DNA from 4 places in the Arthrobacter rhamnosi genome. Region 2 is predicted to be linked to each of the others. Evidence: riboswitches for the same ligand, from Rfam matches in the RefSeq annotation. Region 2 holds a riboswitch; each other region holds the start of a gene.
What was found. Region 2 has a riboswitch for S-adenosylmethionine ahead of ACX80I_RS07990 (AmiS/UreI family transporter). Riboswitches for the same ligand answer to the same signal wherever they lie in the genome.
Positions count from the first base shown of each region.

Region 1: linked by a shared signal. The riboswitch ahead of ACX80I_RS00165 (hypothetical protein) and the one ahead of ACX80I_RS07990 (AmiS/UreI family transporter) in region 2 are both predicted to bind S-adenosylmethionine.
Region 3: linked by a shared signal. The riboswitch ahead of ACX80I_RS04605 (methylenetetrahydrofolate reductase) and the one ahead of ACX80I_RS07990 (AmiS/UreI family transporter) in region 2 are both predicted to bind S-adenosylmethionine.
Region 4: linked by a shared signal. The riboswitch ahead of ACX80I_RS11420 (ABC transporter substrate-binding protein) and the one ahead of ACX80I_RS07990 (AmiS/UreI family transporter) in region 2 are both predicted to bind S-adenosylmethionine.

Region 1 covers NZ_JBTNDT010000001.1:25,278-32,297, forward strand. Annotated here, with positions in the region: gene ACX80I_RS00150 (MFS transporter) at 1-843, opposite strand, end outside; gene ACX80I_RS00155 (TetR/AcrR family transcriptional regulator) at 929-1,546, opposite strand; gene ACX80I_RS00160 (VOC family protein) at 1,696-2,121, shown strand; SAM riboswitch class IV at 2,217-2,345, shown strand; gene ACX80I_RS00165 (hypothetical protein) at 2,403-2,927, shown strand; gene ACX80I_RS00170 (MOSC domain-containing protein) at 3,060-3,632, shown strand; gene ACX80I_RS00175 (cysteine hydrolase family protein) at 3,660-4,214, opposite strand; gene ACX80I_RS00180 (hypothetical protein) at 4,460-4,993, opposite strand; gene ACX80I_RS00185 (hypothetical protein) at 5,060-5,224, opposite strand; gene ACX80I_RS00190 (VOC family protein) at 5,221-5,685, opposite strand; gene ACX80I_RS00195 (DUF3054 domain-containing protein) at 5,779-6,198, shown strand; gene ACX80I_RS00200 (Lrp/AsnC family transcriptional regulator) at 6,238-6,519, shown strand; gene trpD (anthranilate phosphoribosyltransferase) at 6,675-7,020, opposite strand, start outside.
Region 2 covers NZ_JBTNDT010000003.1:277,808-284,827, forward strand. Annotated here, with positions in the region: gene ACX80I_RS07975 (universal stress protein) at 203-673, opposite strand; partial or broken gene ACX80I_RS07980 (universal stress protein) at 714-869, opposite strand; gene ACX80I_RS07985 (universal stress protein) at 866-1,369, opposite strand; SAM riboswitch class IV at 1,663-1,775, shown strand; gene ACX80I_RS07990 (AmiS/UreI family transporter) at 1,813-2,433, shown strand; gene ACX80I_RS07995 (acyl-CoA dehydrogenase family protein) at 2,506-3,759, shown strand; gene ACX80I_RS08000 (hypothetical protein) at 3,808-4,026, opposite strand; gene ACX80I_RS08005 (DUF7793 family protein) at 4,257-4,712, shown strand; gene pgsA (phosphatidylinositol phosphate synthase) at 4,747-5,367, opposite strand; gene ACX80I_RS08015 (HIT family protein) at 5,367-5,978, opposite strand; gene thrS (threonine--tRNA ligase) at 5,978-7,020, opposite strand, start outside.
Region 3 covers NZ_JBTNDT010000002.1:55,399-62,418, forward strand. Annotated here, with positions in the region: gene ACX80I_RS04590 (FAD/NAD(P)-binding protein) at 1-1,167, shown strand, start outside; gene ACX80I_RS04595 (GNAT family N-acetyltransferase) at 1,203-1,721, shown strand; gene metE (5-methyltetrahydropteroyltriglutamate--homocysteine S-methyltransferase) at 1,904-4,279, opposite strand; gene ACX80I_RS04605 (methylenetetrahydrofolate reductase) at 4,332-5,243, opposite strand; SAM riboswitch class I at 5,340-5,451, opposite strand; gene ACX80I_RS04610 (MFS transporter) at 5,705-7,020, shown strand, end outside.
Region 4 covers NZ_JBTNDT010000005.1:81,769-88,788, reverse strand. Annotated here, with positions in the region: gene ACX80I_RS11425 (amino acid ABC transporter permease) at 1-676, opposite strand, end outside; gene ACX80I_RS11420 (ABC transporter substrate-binding protein) at 687-1,610, opposite strand; SAM riboswitch class IV at 1,773-1,890, opposite strand; gene ACX80I_RS11415 (aminodeoxychorismate lyase) at 1,998-2,876, opposite strand; gene ACX80I_RS11410 (DUF7793 family protein) at 2,972-3,355, shown strand; gene ACX80I_RS11405 (EAL domain-containing protein) at 3,364-4,485, opposite strand; gene ACX80I_RS11400 (DUF1059 domain-containing protein) at 4,523-4,696, opposite strand; gene ACX80I_RS11395 (GAF domain-containing protein) at 5,028-5,834, shown strand; gene ACX80I_RS11390 (hypothetical protein) at 5,871-6,113, opposite strand; gene ACX80I_RS11385 (hypothetical protein) at 6,431-6,712, shown strand; gene ACX80I_RS11380 (amidase) at 6,731-7,020, opposite strand, start outside.

The DNA.
Region 1 (7,020 bases), on a different contig from region 2:
GAGCCGTTTGCCTGCAACGCCCACCAGTGCGGAGGCCAGGAGCCCGCCCAGGGTCGAAAGGCTCAGTACCAGGCCCATTCCTGCTTCATCGAGGCCGGCTTGCTCCGCGCCCATCACTGCTGCAACGGCCCAGAGCGAGTCCTCACCCAGTGCCCAGATGGCGAAACAGGCCAGGAGTACGACGCCGGCGATGGCTCCGGTTCGTGGGCTCTCGGCGGGAGCCGCCGAGCGGGCAACACTGCGGTGCGGCGTAGCGGCCGGACGGTCCGGCAGCCACCCCGTGGTCACGAGCGCCGCGAGTGCCAGGCATGCCAGGATGCCGAAAGCGCTCGCCATGCCCAGGCCGACGGCGGGGATGATGAACAGCACGACGGCGACAATGGCCCTGTTGGCGAACCCGCTGATGCCCGATGCCCGGTCAGGGTCACGCAACGCAGCAAGGGCCGCTCCGCCTGCAGCTACCGCACCGCCGCCACCGATGCCGCCGATGATGATCCCGGCGGCGGCGATCGTAGGGTCGGCGACCAGGGCGGCCGCACCGAACCCCAGGGCCGTCAGTGCCAGGCCCGCCCGTGCGACCACATAGCGGCCGCCGAGGGCGGTCCAGCGGGAGGTAGCCAGGCAGGCAAGGGCGGACAGGAGCAGGCAGGCCGTCATGAGGGTGCCCGCTCCGGTCGGGCTGAACCCCAGGTCGGCCAGCGCGACGATCATGACGGGGACCAGATTCGCGGTCATGAATCCTACGACCGTGATCCCGAAGGTGGAGACAGCCCGGGAGGCCGTCAGTGGAACCCGGACGGTGGCGTCAGGGGGTGTTGGCGTACTTCCCACGGCGTGCTCCATTCAGTGATGGCCGTCACTCCAAATGAACGGCGTTCATTTAGTATCGACGCGGGGAGCGCCGGGAGCAATAGTTTTTGAAAGCCTTTCAATTAACTTTGGATTTCACCCGTGTTGCGATGCCGGCGATCAGTGCCTCGAGGCCGAACTCGAAGGCACGTTCGACCCGCTCCGGCGCCGACGGGCTGGCTCGGACCGCCCTCGTCAGGGCCGGGTACTGCTCGGGTTCCGGTCCCCAGACCTCATCAGGGGCGGTGAAGTCGAGCGCCGCGCCCAGGGCGAAGTAGTCGACCAGCGAGAGGGCTGGAGCGACATCGGCGGCGTCGAGGCCGGACCGCTCCAGGGCGAGCGTCAGATCCTCATACATGGCGATGACCTCGGCCGCCCTCACCGTCTGGGTCACCAGTAGGGGTACCAGCCGGGGGTGCGGAGCGAAGCAGTCACGATAGCCGCGGATGAGGATGCGCAGAGCCTCGTCCCACGGGGCGTCAGCGGTCGATGGGGTGGGATTCGAGCTGAAGAGGTGGGCGCGGAGGAGTTCCACGATGTGTTCGCGGCTGGAGATCCGGTTGTAGAGAGAGGACTGACTGACGCCGAGCTCGCGGGCAATCCTCGGGAAGCTGAAGTCGCCCGTCTCGTCGACGAGCTTCAGCGCTGCCTCGACGATCCGCTCGACGGACAGGAGGGTGGATCGGGGGCGTGGCATGGACGGTCTCCTTTTAGGCCCAAAGTAGCAGTCAGGCAACCGGCGGCAGGGCGATAGCGCCTGAACGGCAGCAGGGCATCTGCACGGCATGCGAAGTCCTTGCCGGGAGCACACTCAGCGCACAGCCGTCGCGCGGCTATGCTCTCGCCATGGACCAGCAGCTGCACTTCGTCACCGTCGCCACGCGGGATCTCGATGCGGGACGGTCGTTCTACCGGACGCTGGGCTGGACGCCTGCACTGGACGTTCCAGGCGAGATCATCTTTTACCAGGTGGCACCCGGCTTGCTGCTGGGGCTCTTCCGCGACGACAAGTTCGCCCAGGACGCGGGGCTCGATGCCAGGCCCGCGCCGTCCGGGGTGACGCTGTCCCACAACGTCGGCAGTCCAGCCGACGTGAACCAGCTCGTCTCGGCGATGGCGGCCGCGGGCGCGACGATCCTGAAGGAACCTCGGGACGGCGCTTTCGGGGGCATCTTCCACGCACTCGTACGCGATCCGAACGGCATCGTCTGGGAAATCGCCCACAATCCGGGCTGGCACGTCGGTGAGGACGGCATGGTGGGCATCGGCTGACGCAGCGTTCACGGCAGGGACGAGCTGCTCCGGCTACGGGTCACATTGCTTCGCATTCGTCCCACCGCTGCGTTCTCTGCCTATAGTCGTTCCAGCTTCAAGAGATGCGGTCGCAAAGCTCCGACTGGACCGCGCACCAACCCCATGTTCCTGGGTGGTTCGGATGACGAAGCGGCCTTCGCCTCGGCATGACAGTGCTGGTCCGGCGGAGGCAAGAGCACGTCGAAAGGACTCGGTCCACCCATGCCACGTCAGATCGCCTTCAACCTCTTCGAGATGAATTGCGTGGGCCATATCTCCCACGGCCTCTGGGTACACCCCGAGAACAACCGGCACCGCTTCAACGATCTCGACTTCTGGACCGAAACGGCGAAGATGCTCGAGGCAGGGCTCTTCGACAGCGTGTTCCTCGCCGATGTGATCGGCACCTACGACGGCTACCGCAACGGCCCACGCGGTTCGACCGCGGTCCCTTCGTCGCCATCGGCACTCCCGGCGAGGTTGCCGACGAGATCGAGCGGTGGGTCGAGGGCACGGATCTCGACGGATTCAACCTGCGGCAGTTCCTCACGCCCGGCACCGCCGAGGACTTCATCGAACTCGTCATCCCCGAACTCCAGCGACGAGGCCTGTACCGGACGTCCTATGAGGAGTCGACCCTCCGCGAGCGCCTGTTCGGGGCGGGCAACACGAGGCTGTTCGACCAGCACCCCGGTGCGCGGTACCGCAACGGCGCCCACCTCGGTCCGGAGGCCGACACCCTCGATTCCGGCGCCGTCGAGGCCGGGAGCTTTTCCTACGCCTAGGTGGAATCCCCCGACGACCTGCCGGGGAGTCCTCCGGGTGATTGCCCCCTCGGAAGGAATGTCGGCGGAAGTGAACCAGCGCCGGGGACGACCGAGGCGAACCGGAGGACCACGACCGGATACCGTGGGGGCATGATGCCCGGCTTCCGGTATGACGTGGAGATCCTGCACCTGCTCGTGTCGGGGGCACACGCCTACTTCGGTCGGGCGCGGGACGGAGCGGCCGACGTCGTGACCATGGACGCCGGGAGCGTCGAGGTCGTCGCCGGCAAGGGGATCGTGGGAGACCGCTTCTTCGGCAAGGCGGCCCACATGGATGCGGCGGTGACCCTGTTCGCCATCGAGTCGCTCGAGGCGATAGCGGCAGAGCTCGGCGCCGATCCCTTCGATCCGCTGCTGCCCCGCCGCAATCTGGTCCTGCGCGGCGCTGAGCTTCCACCCCTCATCGGGCAGGACTTCGTCCTGGAGACGCAGGCGGGAAGCGTGGGGTTCCACGGAGGCCGGCATGCGCATCCCTGCGCCTGGATGGATCGGGTGCTGGCGCCCGGCGCCCACAAGGCGATGCGGGGCAGGGGCGGGCTGCGCTGCAGACCCCTCGACAGCGGGACCCTCTCCCGCGGACCCGCGGTCCTGGTCAGCCCGGTTCCCCTGGACCCGACGCAGGCCGGCAGCGCTTCCGTGCTGAGGCCGAGCCGGCTCCCCTGACCGGAGGCGCCGAACGCGACGGGACCGCTAGTTCGTGAACCGGATGTCCGCCGTCTCGCCGACGCCGGCAGCCCGGCCGGGGGCGGCCTGGTACTGCCAGTACAGGTTGGTGTGAGCGATGACCTTGTCCGGCGAAGGGGCACCCCACGCGCTCTGGTCCTCGGTCGTGTGGGCGTCGCCCACCAGCGTCACGTCGTACCCCCGCACGAACGCCCCGTGAATGGTCGAGCGGATGCATGCGTCGGTCTGGGCGCCGGACACCACCAGCCGACCGACGCCTGCCGCTGCAAGAACGTCCTCGAGGTCGGTTCCCTCGAACGAGTCACCATAGCTCTTGTGCACGAGCGGTTCGGACGGGAGGCGCTCGAGTTCGGGGACCAGTTCCCAGGGATCCGAGCCCACCTCGAGGTCGGCATCGGCGTGCTGCACCCAGACCACCGGGACACCTGCGGTGCGTGCCTTCCCGACCAGGGTGTCGATGTTCGCGACGACCGCATCGCGGTCATAGGCATCGGCGACGACGCCGTTCTGCACGTCGATGACGAGCAGCGCTGTCCTCGGGCGGTTCTGCAGGGTCGTCATGGCTGCTCCTCATGGCCTTCTCGAAAAGGGCTGGGTAGCTGCACTGCGCACCCCGCCGACTGAGGAAAGAGTACGTCGCCGGGCTGCCGCAGGGAGGAGCAATGCGGACAACCCGGTTCCGCAGCAGCAGGGGCTGCCGAGGAACCGGGCCTGTGCGCACGGCGCCGACCAGAGGCCTGGACGGCGCCGTGCGACACAAGGCCGTCCGAGGCAGAGCTCTCCGGAGCCTCCGGGTGGTGTTCCGCTTACCGGTGTCCGCCGATGATGCCCAGCTCCACGGCCTTGGCTGCGCCGTCCGCCTCCGCCTGGGTGAGGGAGCCGTCCGTGACTGCGGCATCGAGACGCTCCTGAAGGGCAGCGGCTCGTTTCTCCTGTTGCTCGGTGCGGAGTTCATCGAGGGCGGTCTGCACCGTGGACTCGTCCAGTCCCAGTGCCTCCGCGAGCGAAGCAGCCAGAGCGGCCTGCATCGCCTCCCGATCAGGCCTGGTTCCGTCGTCGTTCCCGGCCCTTGCCTCGTCCCGAAGAGTCTCCAGCGCGTCGCTGACTGCCGATTCCTCCACCCCGAGCTTCTCCGCAAGGCGTGCCGTGTCGACCCCGCCGCGGCCGTGGCGACCGAAGCCGCCGCCGTGGTTCTCGTCCCCCGGAGCGGCCGACGCGCCGGCCGTGGGTTCGGGCGTCCCCGTCGTTGCCGCAGAGGCCATACCGGTGACCCCGAGGCTCGCTCCGGCCACGAGGGCAGCTGCACTGGCGCCCAGTGCGATCTTCCTACGCTGAATCATCGTGTCTCCTCGATCCGCTCGTTCCGAGCGGTTGCAGTGAAGGGCCCACACGGCCCAGGACCACTGTCACCGCTGCGCTTGTGGCCCACCTTTCCCGGCGCTGTGTGCGCGCTGTGCACGGAGGTGCTGGGTGCGGACATCGACGAGGAGATCGGCCTCAGCCGCGAACTCCGGGCCGCGCTGCTCGAACCACTGCTGGATCCTCGGGTCGATGCCGGGGCGGTAGGTCACTCGCCCCGGTAGGCGGCTTCAAGGGCTGCGATGTCCAGCTTCCGCATGCCCAGCATGGCTTCGAGGGCGCGCTGGGCGCCCGCGGCGTCCTCGCCGCCGATCAGTCCGGGCAGCACGGTCGGAACGATCTGCCATGAGAGTCCGAACCGGTCCTTCAGCCAGCCGCACCGGCTCTCCTCCCCGCCCTCGGCCAGCGCGGACCAGTAGTGGTCGACCTCCGCCTGGTCCGCGCAGGCGATCTGGAAGGACACCGCTTCCGTGAAGGAGAACTCGGGACCGCCGTTCAGGGCGACGAACGGCTGGCCGTCCAGGTCGAACGACACCGTCAGCGCCGGATCGTCCGGTCCCTGCCCGGTGCGGGAGACATCGACGATGCGAGAGTTCCTCACGATCGACGTGTAGAGCTGCGCGGCTTCCTCGGCCTGGCCGTCGAACCAGAGGCACGGAGTGATCAATCCCATCGGAGGTGTCCTTTGCTCGTGCCGCGCTGGCGCGCCGGCTGGTGCCCGAATCTAGCCCACGGGCAGGACGGCGACAACCACTACGCTGGTTGTATGCCCCGCTCCAACCCTGTCCCTCCTCCGGTCGAGCAGGTACGGGAGCGCGCCCGTGCCGTACCCGCCGCCTGGGGGGTCGCCGACGTCGTCCTGATCCTCGCCTTCGCCGCCTCGGGGCGCCGCACCCACGAGCACGGCGTGACCGTGGCCGGTGTCCTGGAGACGGCGTGGCCGTTCCTCGTCGCGTATGCGCTGTCGGCCCTTGCGGTCCGGGCCTGGCGCTCCCCCGCGGCCCTCCGGCCCACCGGGGTGGTCCTCTGGCTGGGCACCGTCATCGGTGGCCTCGCGCTGCGGGCACTGTCCGGCGGCGGGGTGGCCCTGAGCTTCCAGATCGTCACCCTGCTCGTCCTCGGCGCGTTCCTCCTCCTGCCCCGCGCCGTCGTGCGCTGGATCAGTCGACGCCGCGGAAACCGGTAGCGTAGATCCGAGTCCCCGTCCCCTCCTGAAAGGCACGCCATGATCACGGCATTCGTCCTCATCCAGACCGACGCGTCGCGCATTCCCGAGAGCGCCCAGGCCATCTCGGAGATCGAGGGCATCAGCGAGGTCTACTCCGTCACCGGCGAATGGGACCTGATCGCCATCGCGCGCGTCAGCCGCCATGAGGACCTCGCGGACGTCATCGCCGACCGCCTGTCCAAGGTCGACGGCGTCCGCTCGACGACGACGCAGATCGCCTTCCGCTCCTACTCGCAGCACGACCTCGACGCCGCGTTCACCCTGGGCTTCGACAGCTGACACCGCGGGCGCCGCCCGAAACGGTCCGAACCGCCCCAAAACTGCTTGAAACCGCCCGAACACCGCCCCGGAACTGCCCGGGCGATCCGGCCGGCGACGCCGCGAAAGGGCCCTGTGCCGACCCGTCGGGCCGGGCTGGACGACGAGCGGGGCGGTCAGTGGGACCGGCTGACCTCGACCCAGCGTTCGAGCACTCCTGCTGCGGCGCCGGAATCGATCGACGTGCGCGCCCGCTCCATCGCCGTGCGGATCCGGCCGACGAGGCCGCCGTCGGCGGTCTCGTCCAGCGCCACCAGGCCCGCTGCTGCGTTCAGGATGACGGCGTCGCGCGCCGGGCCGGCCTGCCCGCCGAGAACCGCGCGGACCACGTCCGCGTTGCCGCTCGCATCCGTGCCGCGCAGCGCATCGACGGGTACGACGTCGAGCCCGAAGTCCCCCGGGTGCACCTCGTGTGCCTGGACCTGGCCGTTCCGGACCTCCCACACCGTGGACGATCCACTG
Region 2 (7,020 bases):
GGCAGTCAGTGCCCCGACCGGCGAAAAGGGCTGACCGTGGCCGTAAACCACCGCACCGGTTGATGCATTGGAAGGCGTTTGTGCGAGTCCTGCAGCCGACGTGACGGCACTCGCCTCCACAGCACCCTCGCTTACATCGAGTGGAAACTCTGAGGCCCTTCCAATGGACCAGTCGGAGTTGCTGGGTGACGACAGGCAGGCCCTAGCGGACGACGAGGACGTTGCCGCGGGCGTGATGCAGCACGGCATGGACGGTGGATCCGAGCCGCGCGCCGAGAGTGTTACGTCCCTTCGCGCCGAGGACGACGCACGCGGCCCTGCGGGCGTGCTGCACGATGACTCCGGGTACGGAGGGTTCCGCGAAGGAATCCTCGATGACGGTGAGGTCCGTGTCGTCGGGCAGTATGTTCAAGGCCTGCTGGACGACGGGATCATGCTCCGGATCGGGCAGGTGCGTCAGGGCGTGGCGAGCGTAGGGTCTGACGTGAAGCACACGCAACGATGCGTGCAGTGTTCTCGCCAGATCCGCCGCGGCGATGACAGCGCGGTCGCTTTCCGGCGACCCGTCGACGGCGACCAGAACATCTCCTGGTTCGGGTTGGTCCTCGCGCACCACCATGAGGGGGCAGGATGCTGCGGCTGCCTTCGGCGGCGGTTCTTTTTGCCGCCCCACGCAACCCGCTGTCCTTGATACCCGTCACGGGGCCGAGGTCATGGGTGAAGAACGGCCAGAACCAGCAATGCACCACCACGAGCTCGTGCTGCGCTGCTACCGCATGACGGGCCGCCCAGAGCACTGCGTGCCGCGCGTCGTCCGACCCGTCGTAACCGACGATCACTGGTTTCACCGGAACGCCGGCCGGGTTCATGCCAGCGTCCGGACAGGTGGCAGGGGTGTGGTCTCACCCTCGGCGAGGTGGAGGGCGCCGTGGGAGATGAGGACCGGGCACTGCGCCCGCTCTGCGAGTGCGGAGCTCACGGATCCCAGGAGCAGTCCGGCGAACCCGCCGTGGCCGCGGGAGCCGAGGACGACCATCGCGGCATGCATGCTCTCGTCGATGAGGACCTCCACCGCGAGGCCGCGCACCACCCCGCGCTCGACCTCCCCGACCTGGGAAGGAGTCCCCTCGGGGAACGCCTTTGTCAGGGCCTGGTCCAGGGCCTTGCGCGCGAATCCCTCGTAGTCGTATTCCACGGGAGGCGCGTACAGGCCGAAGGCGAGAGGGTGCTGCCATGCCGTGATGGCGCGGAGGGTGTCGCCGGCGAGGGGCATGAGACTGACGGCGAGCTGCAGCGCAGCGATCGACGACGGAGAACCATCGACCCCGACGACGACGACTCGCGCACGGGACGTGGCGGATGCGTCCATGATAATTCCTTTGCTGGGCGGAACACTGCTTCTTCCGATCGTCGCCGGTCGCGGGAGGAGCAGCTAGGGCCTTACGTCCCCTCCTCACTCCACAGTGGTAGGGGACATAGGGCCCTGCCAGGTAGGGCCGGAAGAAGTCATGCTGATGCTTGGCTCCAGCAGGCGCCGGCGTCATCGAGCGGGCCCCCGACGTCGTTCATCACCGAGCGCGCCGTCATGCGGCGTCATGCAGGGTCATGTCATGCACCGGTGCTGGCAGCCGCTCCGGTCCAGCGCCTAGTCTCGTACCTACAGATCAAGAGTTCCAACGCGAAGCCCTGGCTCGTTGGACGGCAACCCCCTCCGTGGCGGGGTGCCCCAGGTGAAGATCCGGTCCCGCGCATCAGCGCCGGGGCAAGCACGGCGCGGGCCTCGGGGCTCCGCGTCCCGTCGACGGGACCCCCATGTCGTACATCTGCCTCCTCCTGTCCGGAGCGGCCCTCCTGATCAACGGTCTCGGCCTCCTCGGCCGGGTCACCTCCCGCGACTCCGGGTACTTCAACCTGGTCATCGGAACGCTCCAGCTGGTGATCGCGACGCTGATCGCGTCTGCGGGTGCAGGCGATCCCGCCGCGATCGGCTCGGCGAGCGGCATCTTCCTCTTCGGGCTCACCTACCTCTACGTGGGACTGGGATCGGTCGTCGGGCTGGGCGCCTCGGGAGTGGGATGGTTCTGCGGTCTCGTCGCCGTACTCGCCGTCGTCTTCGCCGGCACCTCCCTGGACGACGATCCGGTCAGCGCGGTGCTGTGGCTCGCGTGGGCGGTGCTGTGGGGGCTCTTCTTCCTGCTCCTGGCCTTCGATGCGGCGCACCTGGCCCGGATCACCGGATGGAGCGCGATCCTGGTGGGCACGGCCAGCACCATTCCTCCGGCCGTACTCGGGCTGAACGGCGCCTGGCCGGCCGGCTGGAGCCCCGCCCTCGCCGTTGCCGGGGCCATCGCGGTGCTGTTCGTCGTCGCCGGCGCCGTCAGCGCCCGCCCGGTGAAAACACCGGCACCTACGCAGGTCACCGTCCCCGCCTGACGTCGACCCCGGCCGCACCCGTCCCGACATCCCTCTTCCATCTCACATCCCGCTTCCACCGAAAGGCCCACCATGACCACGCTGACCCATACCCCGCCGGCCACCGACGCGGAGTACGAGCTCCTCGCCGCCCGCTTCCGCCCGCTGTTCGCCCGCATCGCCGAGGGCGCAGCCCGCCGCGAGCAGGAGCATGAGCTCCCCCGCGAGGAGATCCGTGCACTCATCGATGCCGGCTTCGGAGCACTGCGGGTTCCGGTGTCCGCGGGCGGTTCCGGTGCCTCACTGCCCCAGCTGTTCCGCCTCCTCACGGAGCTCGCGGCCGCCGACTCGAACATCCCGCAGGCCCTGCGCGCCCACTTCGCCTTCGTGGAGGACCGCCTGGTGTCCACCGGAGCCCAGCGCGAGGTGTGGTTCAAGCGCTTCGTCGACGGCGAGATCGTCGGCAACTCGTGGACGGAGGTCGGCACCGTCACCATCGGAGACGTCATCACCAAGGTCAGCCCGGACCCGGACGACGCCGGCGCCTTCCGCGTCAGTGGAACCAAGTACTACTCGACCGGCAGCATCTTCGCGGACTGGATCGACACCTTCGCGCAGCGCACCGACAACGGGGTCAAGGTCATCGCGGTGATCAGCACGCACCAGCCGGGGGTGACCCACAGCGACGACTGGGACGGCTTCGGCCAGCAGACCACGGGCTCCGGCACGTCGACCTTCGACCAGGCCAGGGTCGACGCCGTCAACGTCATCGACTTCGACACCCGGTTCAAGTACCAGACCGCGTTCTACCAGGCCGTGCTCCTCGCCGTCCTCGCCGGCAGCATCACGGCCGCCGAACGGGACGTGGCCCGTGAGGTCCGGAACCGCACGAGGATCTTCAGCCACGGCAATGCGTCGTCGTTCGCGGCGGACCCGCAGATCCTGCAGGTCATCGGCGAGGTCTCCGCGGCGGCGTACGCGGCGGACGCGACCGTCGAACGGGCGGCCCGATCGCTGCAGCTCGCTTATGAGGGCGCATTCCTCGGCGACGAGGTCGAGGACGAGCGCCGCAACGACGTCGCAGAACTCGAGACCGCGAAGGCCCAGGTCATCCTGTCAGCGCTCGCCACCCACGCGACATCCGATGTCTTCAACGCGCTCGCCGCCTCCGGCGTGAGCACCGCGAAGAACTTCGACCGGCACTGGCGCAATGCGCGCACGGCCGCCAACCACAACCCGTGGGTCTTCAAGGCGAGGATCATCGGCGACCACTCGGTCAACGGTGCCGTCCCGCCGCGCGTCTGGTCCATCGGGGCCGCGCCGGTCGCCGCGCCCGCGAAAGCCTGAGGACGTGCGCGTCCGCGGGCGCGCAGCAGGACGGACCCCCGGACGCCGTCACCGCGGCGTCCGCCGGGCCCCCGTCCTGCGCTCGACCGGGCAGGCATCCCTGCGGTCGAGTTCGTCGAGGACGGAGTCGAGCGCAGCGGAGGGCCACGGCGCGGAAGGGGACCCGGTCGGCGGAGCGGGAGAGCCTGCTGTCCCGCGCTGGAGCAGCAGCAGGTCCAGGTCGGAGACGATGTGCAGGTCGGGGAGGAACCCTGTCAGGTAGGTCATGGCGTGTCCTGTCCGGAGATCGGTGTGCGTGCTTCCTCCCTTAGACGGGGGCGACGCGCCCGAATCATCGCTGGTGGGTACGGCGGGTGCGCGTTCCATCGTCGGCACCGATTCGGGCGATGACTCCAGCGGCGGCTAGAATGGTGCTCCCCCGGCGATCCGTCTGGTCTCACACGGTGTACGGGAGTCGGTTCGGGGGGATCGACCCGACGAGACCGCGGAAAGTCCCCATGACGAGCACCGAGACCAGCACCGACCTTCCCCGCCCTTTCCGCCTCACCAGGCTTGCACGGTGTGCCGTGCGCCTGAGGTTCGGGCAGGACTCCGTGATATCGGAGTCGGACGCGATCGCGATCCTCGAACAGAGCTTCGACCTCACGGGCCGGCGACAGTACGTCCTGTACTTCGAACTCGACAGGGTGTCCTGCATCTCGTCCGGCGCCCGCCGCGTCCTCACCGCGGCCCGCGATGTCCTCGCGTGCGCCATGGTCGGTGCGGGGCCGATGGACCGTATGCTGTCCGTGCCCTACGAGCAGGCCGACTACCCCTCGGAGTACTTCACGGAGCGGAGCGCCGCCCTCGAGTGGCTGGCGCTCATGCACGACGTCCTGTGTGCCGACCCGGTGGAACACGCGATGAGCCTCACGGTGGACCGGGACCCCTTCGCCCGCCGCCGGGCTTCCTGACGGCTGCCGGGCAGCCGCGGCGCAGCAGAGCCCGTCAGGACGCGGGCTTCGCCGCCAGCGACTGCCGGCGGACGGCCCTCACCCTCTGGTAGACCGTGACGAGGCTCGCCGCCGCCAGGACCACGAGGACGGCCAGCAGGACTCCCTCGGGCAGCCCGAGGCCCGTCAGGCCCGTGACGACCAGGACGGAGACGAGGCGCTCGGCGCGCTCCGCCAGCCCGACGTTGGCCGTGAAGCCGAGCGACTCGGCCTTCGCCCGGGCATAGGAGACGATCATGCCGAGCACGAGGCAGGCGAGTGCTGCAATCGCGATGGCCGGGTTCTCCCCGCCCGTGAAGAACCAGATGGCGACGCCGGTGAACAGCGCCCCGTCCGCGATGCGGTCGAGCGTCGAATCGAGGAAGTTCCCCCACAGTCCGCCGTGGCCCTTCATCCGCGCCATGATCCCGTCGACGACGTCGGAGAACACGAAGAGCGTGATGAAGACCGTGCCCCAGAACAGCTGGCCGAGCGGGTAGAAGACCAGCGCTCCGGCGGACACACCGATGGTTCCGGTGATGGTCACGGCGTCGGGCGTCACGCCCCACTTGAGCAACAGGCGGGCCAGCGGCGTGAAGAGGGCCGTGACGAAACCGCGCGCGTACCTGTTGAGCATCAGGACGCCGATCCCGCAGCTGTCCCCGAGGACGGCCAGGCCGCCGCGACCTGCTCGCGGACCTCACCGAGCGTCTGCGTGATCGCCTTGGTCTGCGCGATGATCGGCAGGAAGTTCCCGTCCCCGCCCCATCGGGGCACCACATGCTGGTGCAGGTGGGCCGCGATGCCCGCGCCTCCCGTGGCCCCCTGATTCATGCCCAGGTTGAAGCCCGAGGGATTCGACACCTTCCGCAGTACGCGCATGGCCGTCTGCGTGAGGGCGGCGATCTCCGCGGTCTCCGCTTCGTCGATGTCCGTGTAGTCGGGCACATGCCGGTACGGGCAGACCAGGAGATGGCCGGCGTTGTAGGGGAAGAGGTTGAGCAGCACGAAGGCATGGGTACCGCGGTGGACGATGAGAGCTTCCTCGTCGCTCTGCTGAGGAGCACGGCAGAACGGACACGTCTTCTCCGACGTGACCTGCTCCTGCCCTCCCTTGATGTAGGCGAGGCGGTGCGGTGTCCACAGTCGCTGGAAGGCGTCGGGCACACCCGCCAGTTCGAGATCGTCCGTCACCGCGGCGTCGCCCGCGTAGGGGCCGGTCCCGCCCGGATTGTCCGCGTCCTCCATCAGACCGTGGCCTCCCGGCTGCGTACCGCCTCCACGATCCGCCGGACCGCCTCGTCGACCGGCACCTGGTTGTCCTGGCTGCCGTCGCGGAACCGGAACGAGACGGCGTTGGCTTCCTGGTCCTCGCCGCCCGCGATGAGCACGAACGGCACCTTCTCCTTGCTCGCCGTGCGGATCTTCTTCGGGAAGCGGTCGGACCCGGCGTCGACCTGCGCGCGGATACCCTCGGCCTTCAGCTTGTCGACGACGTCGAACAGGTAGTCGTTGAACGCCTCGGCGACGGGGATGGCGAGCACCTGCACGGGTGCCAGCCAGGCGGGGAAGGCTCCGGCGTAGTGCTCCGTGAGCACGCCCATGAAGCGCTCGATCGATCCGAACAGCGCGCGGTGGATCATGACCGGGCGCTGGCGCGACCCGTCGGCGGCCTGGTACTCGAGTTCGAATCGCTCGGGCAGGTTGAAGTCGAGCTGGATGGTCGACATCTGCCAGGTGCGTCCGATCGCGTCACGTGCCTGGACGGAGATCTTCGGGCCGTAGAACGCGGCTCCCCCGGGGTCGGGCACGAGCTCCAGTCCGGAGGACTCGGCGACCTCGGCCAGGGTGCGCGTGGCTTCGTCCCAGATCTCGTCCGAACCGACGGACTTCTCGGGGTTGCGGGTGGAGAGCTCCAGGTAGAAGTCCTCGAGGCCGTAGTCCTTGAGGAGGCCGAGCACGAAGTTGAGCGTCCCGGTGAGCTCGTCCTTCATCTGCTCACGCGTGCAGTAGATGTGGGCGTCGTCCTGGGTCATGCCGCGTACCCGGGTGAGGCCGTGGATGACGCCGGACTTCTCGTACCGGTACACGGAGCCGAATTCGAACAGGCGCAGCGGCAGTTCGCGGTAGGACCGCCCGCGCGACCGGAAGATCAGGTTGTGCATGGGGCAGTTCATGGGCTTGAGGTAGTAGTCCTGCCCGGGCTTGCGCACCGTGCCGTCCTCGTTGAGCTCCTCGTCCACGTGCATGGCGGGGAACATGCCGTCCCGGTACCAGTCGAGGTGCCCGG
Region 3 (7,020 bases), on a different contig from region 2:
GCCTCCGGGAACGAACCGGTGCTGTGGGCCGGGTCCCGCCGGGGCGTCCCGTATCGCTCCAAGATCAGTTCGCTGCTGCGCGGTGAACCGGCCGGTCCCCCGCGCTACCTGACCGCCGGCGCCGTCGCCGTACTGCTCGAGGTGCACGGCCGGCTGGATTTCTGGCAGCATCTGTGGCCGCTGCTGGCCAAGGACGCCGCCTTCGGCTACTACCGCGAGCTGTTCACCGGGCACCCGGAGCGGGTGGCGCTGCCCTGGTCCGACTTCCTGCCCCGTTTCGACGCCGCTGACTGGTACTCGGACGATCGGCGCACACTCGTGGACCAGGCCGTCCCCGCCGCGGCGGACCGGCTGGAGCTCGAGGAACTCGACCATCCGCTGGCGGGAATGCACTTCCACGGCCCCGGGGAGGTGCAGGACACCGTGGCGGACCACATCCGCGAGGACCTGCGGCTGCGCGATGGCGGTGCCAATTCGGAGACCCTCGGGCTGTTCCTGGGGCTGTTGTACGTGTACTTCGAACTGGGCCGGCTGGTGCCGATGGACGCGCTCACACCTGCCTCGCGTCCGCTGGTCAGCGGCTGGTGGCACGGCTTCTTCAGCTACGTCGACTCCGGCCCACCGGCCCGCCGGCTGCAGGAACTGCTGGCGCTGCACGAGGCCGGCTTTGTCAGGTTCCTCGGTCCCCAGCTGCAGGTGGGCACCGACGAGGAAATCGGACTCTTCACGGCGTCCTCCCCGCAGGTGCCCTCCACCGTGACGGCGAGCGCGCTTATCGAGGCCCGGCTGCCCGGCCCTTCCCTGGCCGGCTCTGCGAACCCGCTGCTGCGGTCACTGTGGGAATCGGGCCTCGGCTCCGAGGAACGCACGGGCAGCGAGGCGACGGCTGGCGGCACCGGGAAGGTGCTGGTCGATTCCTCGTCCCGGCTCGTCGCCGCGGACGGCAGCACCCGGCGGGGCCTGTACGCCGTCGGGCCAGCGGCTTCCGGCTGGAACGGCGGGGCGTTCTCCCGCCCTTCCAGCAACGCCGCTCCGTTCCGTGACAGCGATGCCATGGCACGGAGGATCCTCACCGACCTGATGGAACTGCCCGATCCCGCTCCGGAGAGCTTCTCCAGCGCCCGGCTGGCCGCCAGCATCACCCAGCTCCACTCGTCCCTGACCTGACCCGAACCTGAGCCGACCTCACCCGAAGGATCCTGATGACGAACTCCCTGCCCCTCGGGGCCTTCCCGGAACTGACGGTGCTGCACCTGCCGCTGGAGGATTCCCGCGTGCAGCCACTCGTGGACGGACTGATCGAGGAATACGACAGCAGGTACGGGACCCTGTTCGGTGGCGCCGGCAAGGAGATGCGCCGCTATCCCGCGGCGGAATTCGCCGCGCCGCACGGCGCACTGCTGATCCTGCAGGAGGAGGGGCAGACCGTGGCCGGAGGGGCCTTCCGCCGGTACGACGAGCAGACGGCCGAGCTCAAACGGATCTGGACCCACGCCGAGCACCGCCGTCGTGGCCTGGCCCGCCGTGTGCTGGCCGAACTCGAGGCGGAGGCCGAGCGTCGCGGCTACCGCCGGATCTACCTCACCACGGGTCCGCGCCAGCCGGAGGCGAAGAATCTCTACCTCGCCACCGGCTACCGCCCGGGCTTCGACCTGGCCGCCGATCCGGAGACCGTTCTGCACCTGGCGTTCACCAAGGACCTGGCCGCCCCGCAGGAGTAGCGAAGCTGAGCCCCGACCCCGGGGTGGCGGAGCCGAGAGCCCAGCCACCCGGGTGGCGGAGCTGAGCCCCGCCACCGGGGCGGCGGGGCTGGCCCCGGGTAATTCCGTGGTCTGGTGGGTTCCCGGGCAGGACTCCCGCTGGTCCTGCCCGGGGGCAGGACCAGCGGGAGTCCTGTGGGACGTCAGGAACGCGTCAAGGCCCGCTCCGCCGTCGAGAGGCTGACGCTCTCGCGCGCAGTCCTGGTCGCGGCGACGAGGTTGCGCAGCGAGAGGACCGTTTCGTCATAGCCGCGGGTCTTCAGGCCGCAGTCGGGGTTGATCCACAGCTGCTGTGCCGGGAGGGCGGCCAGAGCCGTGCCGATGAGACCGGCGATCTCCTGTTCGGAGGGCACGCGCGGTGAGTGGATGTCGTAGACGCCTGGGCCGATTCCGCGGGAGTAGCCGAAGCGGGCCAGGTCCGCGACGACCTCGAGCCGGGAGCGGGCCGCCTCGATGCTCGTGACGTCCGCGTCCAGCCCGTCGATGGCCGAGATGACCTCGCCGAATTCCGAGTAGCACAGGTGCGTGTGGATCTGGGTCCCGTCCCCGGCGCCGGCGGTGGCGAGCCGGAACGCACGGACGGACCAGTCCAGGTATGCCCGGTGGTCGGCCGAGCGGAGCGGCAGCAGTTCGCGGAGGGCGGGCTCGTCCACCTGGACGATGGCGATACCGGCGGCCTCGAGGTCGGCGATCTCGTCCCGCAGGGCCAGCGCCACCTGGTTGGCCGTCTCGCCCAGCGGCTGGTCGTCGCGGACGAAGGACCAGGCGAGGATCGTGACCGGGCCGGTGAGCATGCCCTTGAGCGGGCGCTCGGTCAGCGACTGCGCGAAGCTGATCCACGGAACCGTGAACGCCTGAGGACGCGACACATCCCCCCACAGGATGGACGGACGTGTGCAGCGCGACCCGTAGGACTGCACCCACCCCTGCTCCGTGGCGGCGAAGCCGTCGAGGTTCTCCGCGAAATACTGGACCATGTCGTTGCGCTCCGGCTCGCCGTGCACCAGCACGTCCAGTCCGAGGCCCTCCTGCAACCGCACCACGTTCGCGATCTCCTGGCGCAGGAACTGCTCGTACTCCGCCGGCGAGATGCTGCCGCTGCGGACCGCGGCGCGGGCGGCGCGCACCTTGCCGGTCTGCGGGAAGGACCCGATGGTGGTGGTCGGCAGCAACGGCAGCCCCAGCCGCTCCTGCTGCACCGCTGCCCGTCGCTCGGCAGGGCTGCGGGTGAAGGCATCCTCGATCAGGCCGCCGGTGCGCGTCCGGACCCGGTCCACCACGACGCCGTCGAACCGCGCCCGGAGGTTCAGTGCCTCCTCCGCCTCCTGGAGTTCCGCGGCGACGGCCGGGCGTCCCCCGGTCAGGCCGCGCGCCAGTACCACTGCCTCATGCACCTTCTGGTCCGCGAAGGCCAGCCAGGCCGGCAGGTGCTCCGGCAGCCCAGTCTCGGCCTGCACGTCGTGCGGCACGTGCAGCAGGGAGGTGGACGTCGCCGTCGTGACCGCTGCTCCCGTCTCCTGCTGCAGGTCCTCCACCGCCCCCAGCGAGACCCGCAGGTCGTTGCGCCACACGTTCCGGCCGTCCACGACGCCGGCAACCAGACGGGTGCCGCCCAGCGCCTGCAGTGCCTCGGTGGAGGGCCTGGCTCCCCGGACCAGGTCCGCATGGACTGCCTCCACGCCCGCGGCGGCGAGCACGGCGAGCGCCTGGCCCGGCCTCGCCGGATCGCCGGCGGTGCCGTAGCCGGTGGTGACCAGCAGGGCCGGCCGTCCCGCCGTACCGGCCAGTTGCCGGTACACCCGCTCCACCAGCCCACCCGGTGCTGCCAGCTCGCCGCCGCGGTCGCCGACCAGGCCCGGCTCGTCCAGCTGCACCCACTCGGCCCCCGCTTCCGCCAGCGACGCGAGGATGCCCGCGTAGGCCGTCACGGCATCGTCGATCCGGTCCAGCGGGTCGAAACCGGCGGGTGCGCCGTCCTCGGGCTTGGCCAGCAGCAGGTAGGTCACGGGGCCCACGAGCACCGGGCGCAGCACGGCGCCGTGCTCGCGCTGCCGGCGGACGATCGCGGTCAGGCGGTGCGCCACCGCGGCGAACGGTGTCCCCGGACCGATCTCGGGCACCAGGTAGTGGTAGTTGGTGTCGAACCACTTGGTCAGCTCCAGCGGCGCGCGGTCGCCGTCGCCCCGGGCGAGCGTGAAGTAGCCGGCGGTGTCCACGGAACCGTCCTCCCCGGCCAGGTCGGCGAACCGGGCCGGCAGCGCTCCCAGCGCCGCGGTCGCGTCCAGGACCTGGTCGTAGAGCGCGAAGTCGGCCGGGATGGAGGAATCCCCGCAATGCAGTCCCAGTTCCACGAGTCGGGCGACAGTGCGGTCCTGCAGCTGGTCGGCGGCCTGCTGCAGTCCGGCCTCGTCCAGACGGCCTGCCCAGTAGGCCTCGACGGCCTTCTTCAGCTCCCGGCCGGGCCCGATGCGTGGGTAGCCGAGGATCGTGGCGGCGGGGAAGGTGTTCTCGGTGCTCATGGTGTTCTCCTCTGGAAGGTGTGTCGGGTCGTGGTTCGGATTGGGGGCACGCTCAGGCCGGGACGGCGGCCGGCGAGCGCGCCGCCGGCAGGTCGATCTCCTCGATGACCGCGATGGACGCGCGATGGTCGTTGAAGGTGTAGAGGTGCACGCCCGGGGCCCCTGCCTCGAACGCCGCCCGGGCCAGCACGGCCGCTGCCCGCACGCCGATCCGCCGGCGTTCGGCCTCGCCCGAGGCGGTCTCCAGGCGGTGCAGCAGGACAGGGTCGGGACGGACGCCGGTCATTCCGGCCAGCCGTTCGAGCCGGCGGATGTTCCCCAGGGGCATCACCCCGGGGATGATCGGGATGGTGACGCCCGCGGCCCGGGCCGCGGTGAGCAGGCGGACGTACTGGGCGGGATCGAAGTACACCTGCGTGATGGCGAAGTCGGCACCGGCGCGCTGCTTGGAGACCAGCACCTCGACGTCGTGCAGGAACGACGGCGATTCCGGATGCCGGTTCGGGTAGGCCGCCACCCCCACCGCCAGCCGACCGCCGGCGAGGGTGGCCACGTGCCGGGCCTCGACCTCCCGGATCAGTTCCACCAGGAACTGGGCGAAGGGAAGCTCGCCGCGCAGTGCTTGCGGGTGCTGCGGCAGGTCTCCGCGCAGGGCCAGCACGCCCCTCACCCCCAGTGCGACGAGCTGCCGTACCAGCAGGTCCAGGCTCGCCCGTGTCTCTCCCTCACAACAGAGGTGGGCCAGCGGGCGCAGCCTGGTGTTGCTGGTCAGGTGCCCGATCAGCTCCATCGAGGCCCGGCGCCTCGCCGGCGTGCCGCTGTAGGTCACCGAGACGTAGTCGGGATGGGTGGCCCCGAGTTCGTCGATCGTCCGCAGTACGGCCTCCCCGGCTTCCGGGGTGGCCGGCGGATACAGCTCGTAGGACAGCGACGGCGGTACCGCTGCCCGTTTCTTCAATGTCATCCCCGCTCCTCGGTAGGTCCGAGGGAGTGCACCAGGATGCGTGCCGGAAACCGGCGATCCCGGCGTGCCGGGACCGCTGGTGGGTGCGCTGATGCATGTCCATCGGTTCTGGCATTAGCACCGGTTCCACTGCTCTCCCGAGGGGAGGGCAGTGGAATGGTTGCTGCGGCGTCAACAAGCCAGATCTCTCGGCCGCTCTTGATGGTTGGTGGGATCACTGTAAGCGGCGCTCCGGCCCGGGGTGCAGAACGTGCGGCGACAAGGCGCCGCATGACGTTCCGGGTCGCCGGCTTCGTCACATACCGCATCCCTGGCGACATATGACGAACCCGCGTCATCCGGTCATCCCGGATCATCCCAGGGCCGAACCCTATCCCCCATCGCCTCCGTTGTGTTCGTACGTGCGTAATGATGCACGTATAGTGAAGGAACTTGTTCCTGCACGAGACGGGCTTCTCCTCATGCTTTCTGTACTGCGTTACTCGGCGTATCGCAATCTCTTCACCGCGCAGGTCGTCGCCCTGCTCGGGACCGGCCTCCTCACGGTCGCGCTGGGCCTGCTCGCCTTCGATCTGGCCGGCGGGCGGGCCGGCGCCGTGCTCGGCACGGCCCTGACGATCAAGATGATCGCCTACGTGTTCGTCGCCCCGGTGATGGCGGCCCTGGTCGAGCGCCTGCCCCGAAAGGGTGTCCTCGTCGGCGCGGACCTGGTGCGCGCGGCGATCGCCTTGAGCCTCCCCTTCATCGATCAGGTGTGGCAGATCTACGTCCTGGTGTTCATCCTCCAGTCTGCGTCGGCGACCTTCACCCCGGCGTTCCAGGCGCTGATCCCCGTGGTCCTGCCGGAGGAGAAGGACTACACCAAGGCCCTGTCCCTGTCCCGGCTCGCCTACGACCTCGAGGCCCTGGTGAGCCCGCTGCTCGCCGCGGCCCTGCTGACGGTGATGAGCTTCCACAACCTCTTCGTCGGCACGATGGCCGGATTCCTGGTCTCCGCAGCGATGGTCCTCGCCACCCGCCTGCCGGCCGTCCCCGCGGCCCAGCAACAGGGTTCCCTGCTGCACCGCACCACCCTGGGCACCCGGATCTTCCTGCGCGAACCCTCCCTGCGCGGATTGATGGCCCTGAACCTCGTCGTCGCCACGGCGACGGCCCTCGTGCTGGTGAACACCGTCGTCTACGCCCGGGACCTGTTCGGCGGAACCAACACCGACGTCGCGATCGCTCTGGCGTTCTACGGGGCAGGATCGATGCTCATCGCGTTCGTCGCACCGCGAGCCCTGGAACGCATGCCGGACCGCACCTTCATGCTCCTCGGTGGCGCCGTCCTGACGGTCGGACTGCTCGCCGCGGCGTTCCTTGCCTCCACCGAGGGAAGCGGCGCGGAACCCTCGGGCACTTCGTGGGTACTCTTCCTCGGGCTGTGGGTCGTCCTGGGCATCGGCACCTCCATGATCAGCACCCCGTCCTCGCGCCTGCTGCGCCGGGTCGCCACCTATGACACGCGCAGCTACCTGTTCACCGCCCAGTTCTCCCTCTCCCACGCCTGCTACCTCCTCGCCTACCCCCTCGCCGGGTGGGTCGGAGCCGCCGCCGGCCTGAGCGTCGCAGCCATCGTCCTCGGAGCACTCGCCCTCATCGGCACGATCACAGCACTGATGCTCTGGGCCGCTCCCCGACCGGCAGCCTCAGCTACAGGCGCTGGTGCAGACAGGACCGATGTCGCCGCCACGGCCAGCACCGATACACACAGCAAATCAGCAGCACCGGCACCAGC
Region 4 (7,020 bases), on a different contig from region 2:
AGTTGACCAGGTGGGTCAGCGGGATCGTGAGGCACAGGTACAGGGCGGCGGAGGCGATGAGCGGCGAGAGGTTGCCCGTGTTGCTGGCCGCATCGTTGCCGATCCGGAACAGCTCACGCTCGCTGGTCAGGAGTCCGAGGAAGTAGATCAGCGAGGACTCCTTGATCAGCGCGATGAACTGGTTCACCAGGGCGGGCAGCACGCGCCGCACGCCCTGGGGAACCACCACGAGCTGCATGGAGGAGCGGTAGCTGAAGCCCAGTGCGCGCGAGGCCTCCAGCTGTCCCTTTTCCACACTCTGGATGCCGGAGCGGAAGATCTCGCCGATGTAGGCCGCCGCCATGAGCGACAGCGCGAGGATGCCCATGGGGAACGGGCTCGTGCTGCCGGTGGCCTGGCGGTAGATCGGGCTGAGGCCGATGCCGATGAGCAGGATGATCACCACGGCGGGGACGCCACGGAAGATGTCCGTATAGATGCGCGCCACCCAGCGGAGCAGCCGGTTCCGGGAGATCCCCATGATCGCGAGGAGCATGCCGAGGACCGACCCGATGATGCCGGACGTGATCGCGAGGATCAGGGTGTTCCGCAGTCCGACCGCCAGGAGTTCCGGCAGGACGGCGGCCATCGCCCCCCAGTCGAAGAAGGTCTGCGAGAGCTGTTCAAGGGCATTCATGCAGGGACCGCTACTTTACTTCCACGGCTTTGCTGCCGGGCTTCCAGTCGGAGGGCATCTCGCGGTCCGGGTACCACTCCTTGGTGAGCTCGGTCCACGTGCCGTCCTCGATCACGGCGTCGAGCCCGGAGTTGAGCGCGTCGATCAGGGGCTGGTTCTCGCTGTTCACGGCATAGGCCGTGAAGTTCTCGGTGTTGATGATGGTCTCGGCGATGGTGGTGTCATCGCCCTCCTTCACCTGGCCGGTGGCCTGCTGGGACGGGGCGACCCACGCGTCGACCTGGCCGTTCTTCACGTTCGCGTAGACCGTGTTGTAGTCCGCGAAGCGCACGGGCTCGAGGCCGAGGGTGTTGGTCACGTAGTCGTCCTGGACGGTGCCCTGCACCACGCCGATGCGGGTGCTCTCCGAGAGGGAGTCGAAGCCCGTGACCGAGGAACCGTTCTTCGTGACGACGGCCATGTACCCGAAGTCGTAGCCGTTCGTGAAGCCGACGTTCTCGCGGCGGGCGGCCGTCGTGGAGATCGAGGAGGATCCGACGTCGAACTGCTTGTTCTGGACCTGGGCGAGCAGTGCGGAGAAGTCCGTGGACGCGAACTCGACCTCGAGACCGAGCTTGTCGCCGATGGCGCGGAGCAGCTCGTTGTCGTAGCCGGTGAAGACGCCGTTCTCGATGAAGATGTTCGGCGGAGCGTCCGAGAGGGTGCCGACGCGCAGGGTCCCCTCCGTGATGAGGCCGAGCTTGGAGGTGTCGATCTCGTCGACCGGCGTGGTGTCCTCGGTCGTGTACTGGTCGAGCGACTGCTGGTCGCTGCCGGCGAGGGCGTCGGTGGTCGCGGTCGGCTCGCTGCTGCTACTGGTGTTGCTGCCGCAGGAGACGGTCAGCGCGAGGAGCGGGACGGCGAGTGCCGCGAGGACTTTGCGGGAGATGTTCATGGGGTCCTTCTTCGATGCTGGCCCGGGGTGCGGGCCGACTGGATGAGGTGGATCTCGGGGAGGAACGAATAGGTGCCGGGAGGCTGCTGGTGACACGCTCGCTGTTCTGGCCGGGCGCGGTGTGGCGGCTGCTGTCCCGGTTACCTCGGGGTGGTCCGCACGACGCCGTACTTGCCAACCGGGGGACTGGTCCCGGCGGCCGAATCTTCACCTGGAGCACCCCACTACGGGAGAGGGTTGCTGTCCAGCCGGCCAGGGCCGAGGGCTGGAGCTCTTGATTCCAAGAAAACGCTATGGCAGCACGAAGTGCCCGGTCAAAACGAAATTGCGCGGAAATCGGCGTTTGACGCGGTAAACGGCCTGTGGGGCAGGCTTTTGTGGCGAAAATTACACGAAGCGGTCCACGAGGTCGGTCAGCTCGGCCGTGAGGGCGGGCGAGGATCGGACGGCCTGGCCGTCGATCGAGAGCACGGGTGCGAGGAGCCGGATGCTCGAGATCAGCCATACCGCGTCGGCGTCGAGGAGGTGGTGCGGTTCCAGGGGGCCGTAGCCGAGTTCCCACCCCTGCTCCTTGGCCGCCGTGAACAGCGCGCTCTGCGAGGTGCCCGCGAGGATGCCGCTCTCGAGCTGCGGTGTCAGGAGTGTCTTCCGTCCGTCGCGGTCGGAGGCCAGCAGCACGGTCGAGGTGGGGCCCTCCAGGACCTTGCCGTCGGAGGACGTGAAGATGACGTCGTCGGCCCCGTGGGCCTTCGCGTAACGGATGGCCGCCATGTTGACGGCGTAGGAGAGGGTCTTGGCGCCCAGCAGCAGCCAAGGTGCGCGCTGCGCCACGGAGCTGTCGTACCCGCGTTCGAGGAACAGGACCCGGAGTCCCGTCCTGCGCTGTTCGATCGTCGACGCCGGCACGGGCGCGACCTGGACCCACGCGGTGGCCCGCCCGGCGCCTTCGGCCCCGCGCGTGGCGATGAGCTTCACGACGGCGTCATGGCGCTCCGGTTCCGCTGCCGCGAATTCCCGCAGGCCGGTGCGGATGGCCCGGCTCCACGCCTCGGCGTCGGGGACCGGAAGGTCCAGGGCCGCTGCCGACGACGCGAGCCTCGTCAGGTGTGCCTGCTCCTTGCGGGGAGACCCGTCGACGGCCAGGAGCGATTCGAAGACCCCGTCGCCGCGGGTGGCGCCCAGGTCCGTGGCAAGGAGCTGGGGCTGCGAGGCATCGACGACCCTGCCGTCGTCGTGGGCCGGGTCGAGGAACACGAGAACAGTCATGGCCCCCAGCGTATCCGCTCGCGCCCGACCACCCCTGTCTGTAGTGTGCGAGGGGATGTCCGGCACTCGGGTATCACCACAGGGGGTTGGGGAGCATGGCGGAAGAACGGGATGCCGCCCCGGAAGCCTTCGTGGCCGAGCTGCGCACCGAGGTCCTGTGGGTCCAGTGGCGGCGCAATACGAGCGTCGGCGACAGTGATGCCGCAGCACTGATCGAGCGGTCCAACGCGCTGTGCCGGGACGTCTGCCCGCCGATGCTGGTGGAGCTCAACGGCATGGTGTCGCTCACGCGGAGCGCTCTTCACGGTTTCGCGACTGCGCTGAACATCGCAGCCATGGCCATCGTCGGCCCGAGCGCGGTCGACAGGACACTGGCGGACTTCTTCGCCCGGGTGCACAACCCCCCGTACCCCACGCGCTACTTCGAGTGCCCGGCCGAGGCGCTGGCCTGGCTCACCGAACATCCGTACGGTCCCTGACAACCCCCTCAGGAGCTGACGGGAGTCCCCGATCGGGTGAGTGCCGTGATGAGCCGCTCCACACGCACGAGGCCCGCGAAATTGCCGGCGTCGTCGGTCGCCAGCACCGGATCGAAGCGGGTCGGGATATCGCGCGTGACGCACCGCTCCAGGGCCTCGGGAATGGGGGTGTCCGTGTTCACGCACATGCCCTGGCCGAGCACCCCCAGAAGCGCCGCGTCCTGGGTCAGCACCGCGACCGGCCGGCGCCCCGACACCAGGACGACCTCGGTCAGCGAGGGGTCCCCGGCGAACGCGGCCCGCGCATCATCGATGCTCGTCACGGTCGCCGCGACTTCCAGGACCGAACCGACGGACGGGCGCCGGGCCGGGACCCGGCGGGCGAGACGATGGGCGATCTCGGGGTCGAGCTCACCCCAGGGCGGGGCCGGGCGGCCCAGCAGGTAGCCCTGGACGAGGGGGACACCCAGGGAGGCGAGGACGTCGAGTTCCTCGATCCGCTCGACGCCTTCGGCGATGATCCAGGCGTCGAGCCTGCCCACGAAGGCTCCCAGCATGTCCACCAGTGCACGCTTGGCTTCGTCGTGGTGGATGTCCGTGATGAAGTCCCTGTCGACCTTGACGAAGGCCGGCCTGAGGGCCAGGAGATGCTGCAGTCCCGCGTACCCCGAGCCGGCGTCATCCACCGCGATCAACGCTCCCGCCGCCTTCAGCCTGTTGAGGTCCGGCTCCAACTCCAGGTACGACTCGATCTCTGCGTGCTCGGTCAGTTCGATGATCACGCCGCCCAGGTGTCCGGTCTCGTCCCACACGTCCCGGATGGCCGGTGCCGGCAGGAGGTCGGGCGACACGTTGACCGTGAGGAAGCAATTGCGGGGCAGCGACGGACGATGGGCCAGGGCTGTCCGCAAGGCCGCCGCTTCCAGTTCGGCGGGGCAGCCGGCTCGCCGGGATCGGGCGAACCAGACCTCCGGGTCCTGCTCGGCGAAGCCCGGGAATCGCAGGAGGGCCTCGAACCCGACGATGGTGCCCCGCGCCGTGTCCACGATGGGCTGGTACATCGAGACGATGCCCTCGCCCCGGCATGCCGCAGCAAGGTGCTCGCTCCAGCGGTCATCCGGCTCGGTCATGGAAGGCACCGGACGCGTGGGATCGGATGCAACGACGTCAGGCGGGCAGCGTGTGGGCCCGGACCGCGTCCCTGACCTCGGAGGGAAGATCCGTCAGGCCGTGGGCCGTCGCCGCATGGCTCCGCACGTTGGACAGGATCTCGTCGTCCGAGGCGCAGACCCAACGGGCATCACACCCGGGAACCACGTCACCGCAGGCAAAGGACTTCATGGCGCTTCCCCCTTCGTGTCGGCCGGACGTGTCCCCGTCCGCCGGGTCGGTAGGGCGCCGGACGGACGCTGGCACCGGCACTATCGTAGGGGCCCCGACAGTGGCCTGACGAGCGGAAAGTGCGACGACGACCGTGTGCCCGCGGGCCGCTGGAGGCCCGGCCGGGATGGGACGGACGTGCCTCGCAACGAGGGGTTCGAAGCTGCCCGCGGTCATCCGTTGCCCGATACGGCAGTACGGTAGTAGAAAGCCTGCTGATGAATCGCGGGACAGGGACGCACAACAGGCGTCGCGGCGTCGTACTTCCGGCGGCCGGCGCGGAGGACTGGGAATGAATCGGCAGGCACACGTGCAGCGGATCAGGGAGGCGTTGTCCAGCACGGGCCTGGGCTTCGAGGACGTGTGGCTTCGCTACTACTCGTTGGGCGGACTCGTCTCCCAGTTCGAGATCGAAGCGTATGTGGGCGGCGTGCTGGAGCTGCCCGTCGAGGAGTGCGACCTGCTGGCCGACGCGATGAACGAACTCCTGGCAGAGGTTCCGGGGGAAGGAGGCTTCCGGGTTCCCCGGTGCTCCGAACACCGGCTGGACGCAGCAGAGGAATCCTCGCTGGATTCCCGCCGGGCACTCGGCCTCGCCGGAGCCTTCCTGTTCACCGACGAGGAGCAGGAGGTCGATCGGCTCGACGCGGTGTCGCGCACCGGACTGCTCGATACGGGGCAGGAGGAGCGCTTCGACAGGATCACGAGGGAAGCCAGGGAGTACTTCCAGTGCAGTTCGGTGATCATCGCGCTGATCGACGACCACCGGCAGTTCCTCAAATCCGTGATCGGCCCGATCCAGCAGAACATGCCGAGGGAGATCTCCTTCTGCAATGCCACCATCCGGAACGCAGGCGCCCTGATCGTGCGGAACGCACTCGAGGACGATCGTTTCCGGCACAACCCGCTCGTTCTCGGGGAGCCCTACATCCGCTTCTATGCCGGCTACCCGCTGCGCGGTCCGGGCGGGTGGACGGTCGGCACCCTCTGCGTGATCGACCAGGAACCCCGGGACTACTCCCACCGCGACGGCAGGAAGCTGCGGGCCCTGGCGCGTGCCGTGGAGGACGAGATCAACGGCCCCCGAAGCCTTCCCTGAGGTACCCGGGTCGTACCTGTGGCAGTCGCAGGGTGGCTAGAGCTGGGCGGCGTCGGCGGTAGAGGTCGACGCACGCGCGGCATCCGCGTCGTCGCGTCGGTCCAGTTCCTCGGTGAGCTCCTCGTTGCGCTGATCCGTCTCGGGGTCGACTTCGCCGTCGTGGACGTACTCATGCGCCATCTCGCGCTGGATCCTGCTGTTCAGGACTTCGACCTCGGACAGCTCGAGGGGCGTCAGATCCTCGGGGAAGGGTTCGGAAGGGGTAAGCCGGGAGTTCATAGCACCTGTCTTCGGGAAACGAGCACGGTGGATACCCGGCTCGCTTCTGAACCGTCGCCGGCACCGCCGGTTGATCATCATCCTACTGACCCGGCGCGCTGAACGGCCATCAGGGCCCGGCGGGCGCGGCGCGTCGCGCCTGTCCATCGTCCGGGAGGAGCGCCGCTTCGATAACGAAGTGGGACGCGCGCTGGTGTTGGAGGGCTGGACAGGCACAATGGAGGTGCAAACGAATGCCACGAGCGACGACAGGGCCCTCCGGTTCCCATCGTCGCTCTCCCTGTGTTCGCCATTGGAAGAGAAGGGCTGGGCGCATCATGTCAGCAGAGGACCGTCACCGGCTTGCCGTCGCAGCAGCGGACAAGGAGGCAGCGGCGTTCGAATTGGATCATGCCGAACTGAACCTCCAGGAAGCCATCGTGGTCGCGCTCGAGCACGGCGAAGACCCGGAGGTCATCGCGGAGGTGGTTGATCTGGAGCCGGAGAAGGTCCTCGAGCTGAAGGGCTCCGTCGACCAGCCGCCCTTGCCCAGCCTGGAGGACCTCACCTCGGTGGCTCCCGACATGGCCCTGCCGGGAAGCGTCCCCGACGCGAGCTAGCGCCCCGGCCCACACCGGTCAGGGGTGTCCGGGCCGTTCCAGGGGAGGTGTCCGCGGTGGCGCTGATCGTCGCGGTGATCCCGTGGCTTCGAACGCCGCAGCGAGGCGCAGCAGTTCGGTGTCACGGTAGGCGGGTCCGGCGAACGTGAGCCCCACGGGCATCCCGATGTCGTGCATCATCCCCATGGGTACGGTGACCGTCGGTATGCCGAGGTGTCGGGGGACGAGGTTCCCGTTCGACACCCACACGCCGTTGCGCCAGGCGACGTCCGCCGACGCGGGGTTCGTGTCGCAGTCGGCCGGCCCGA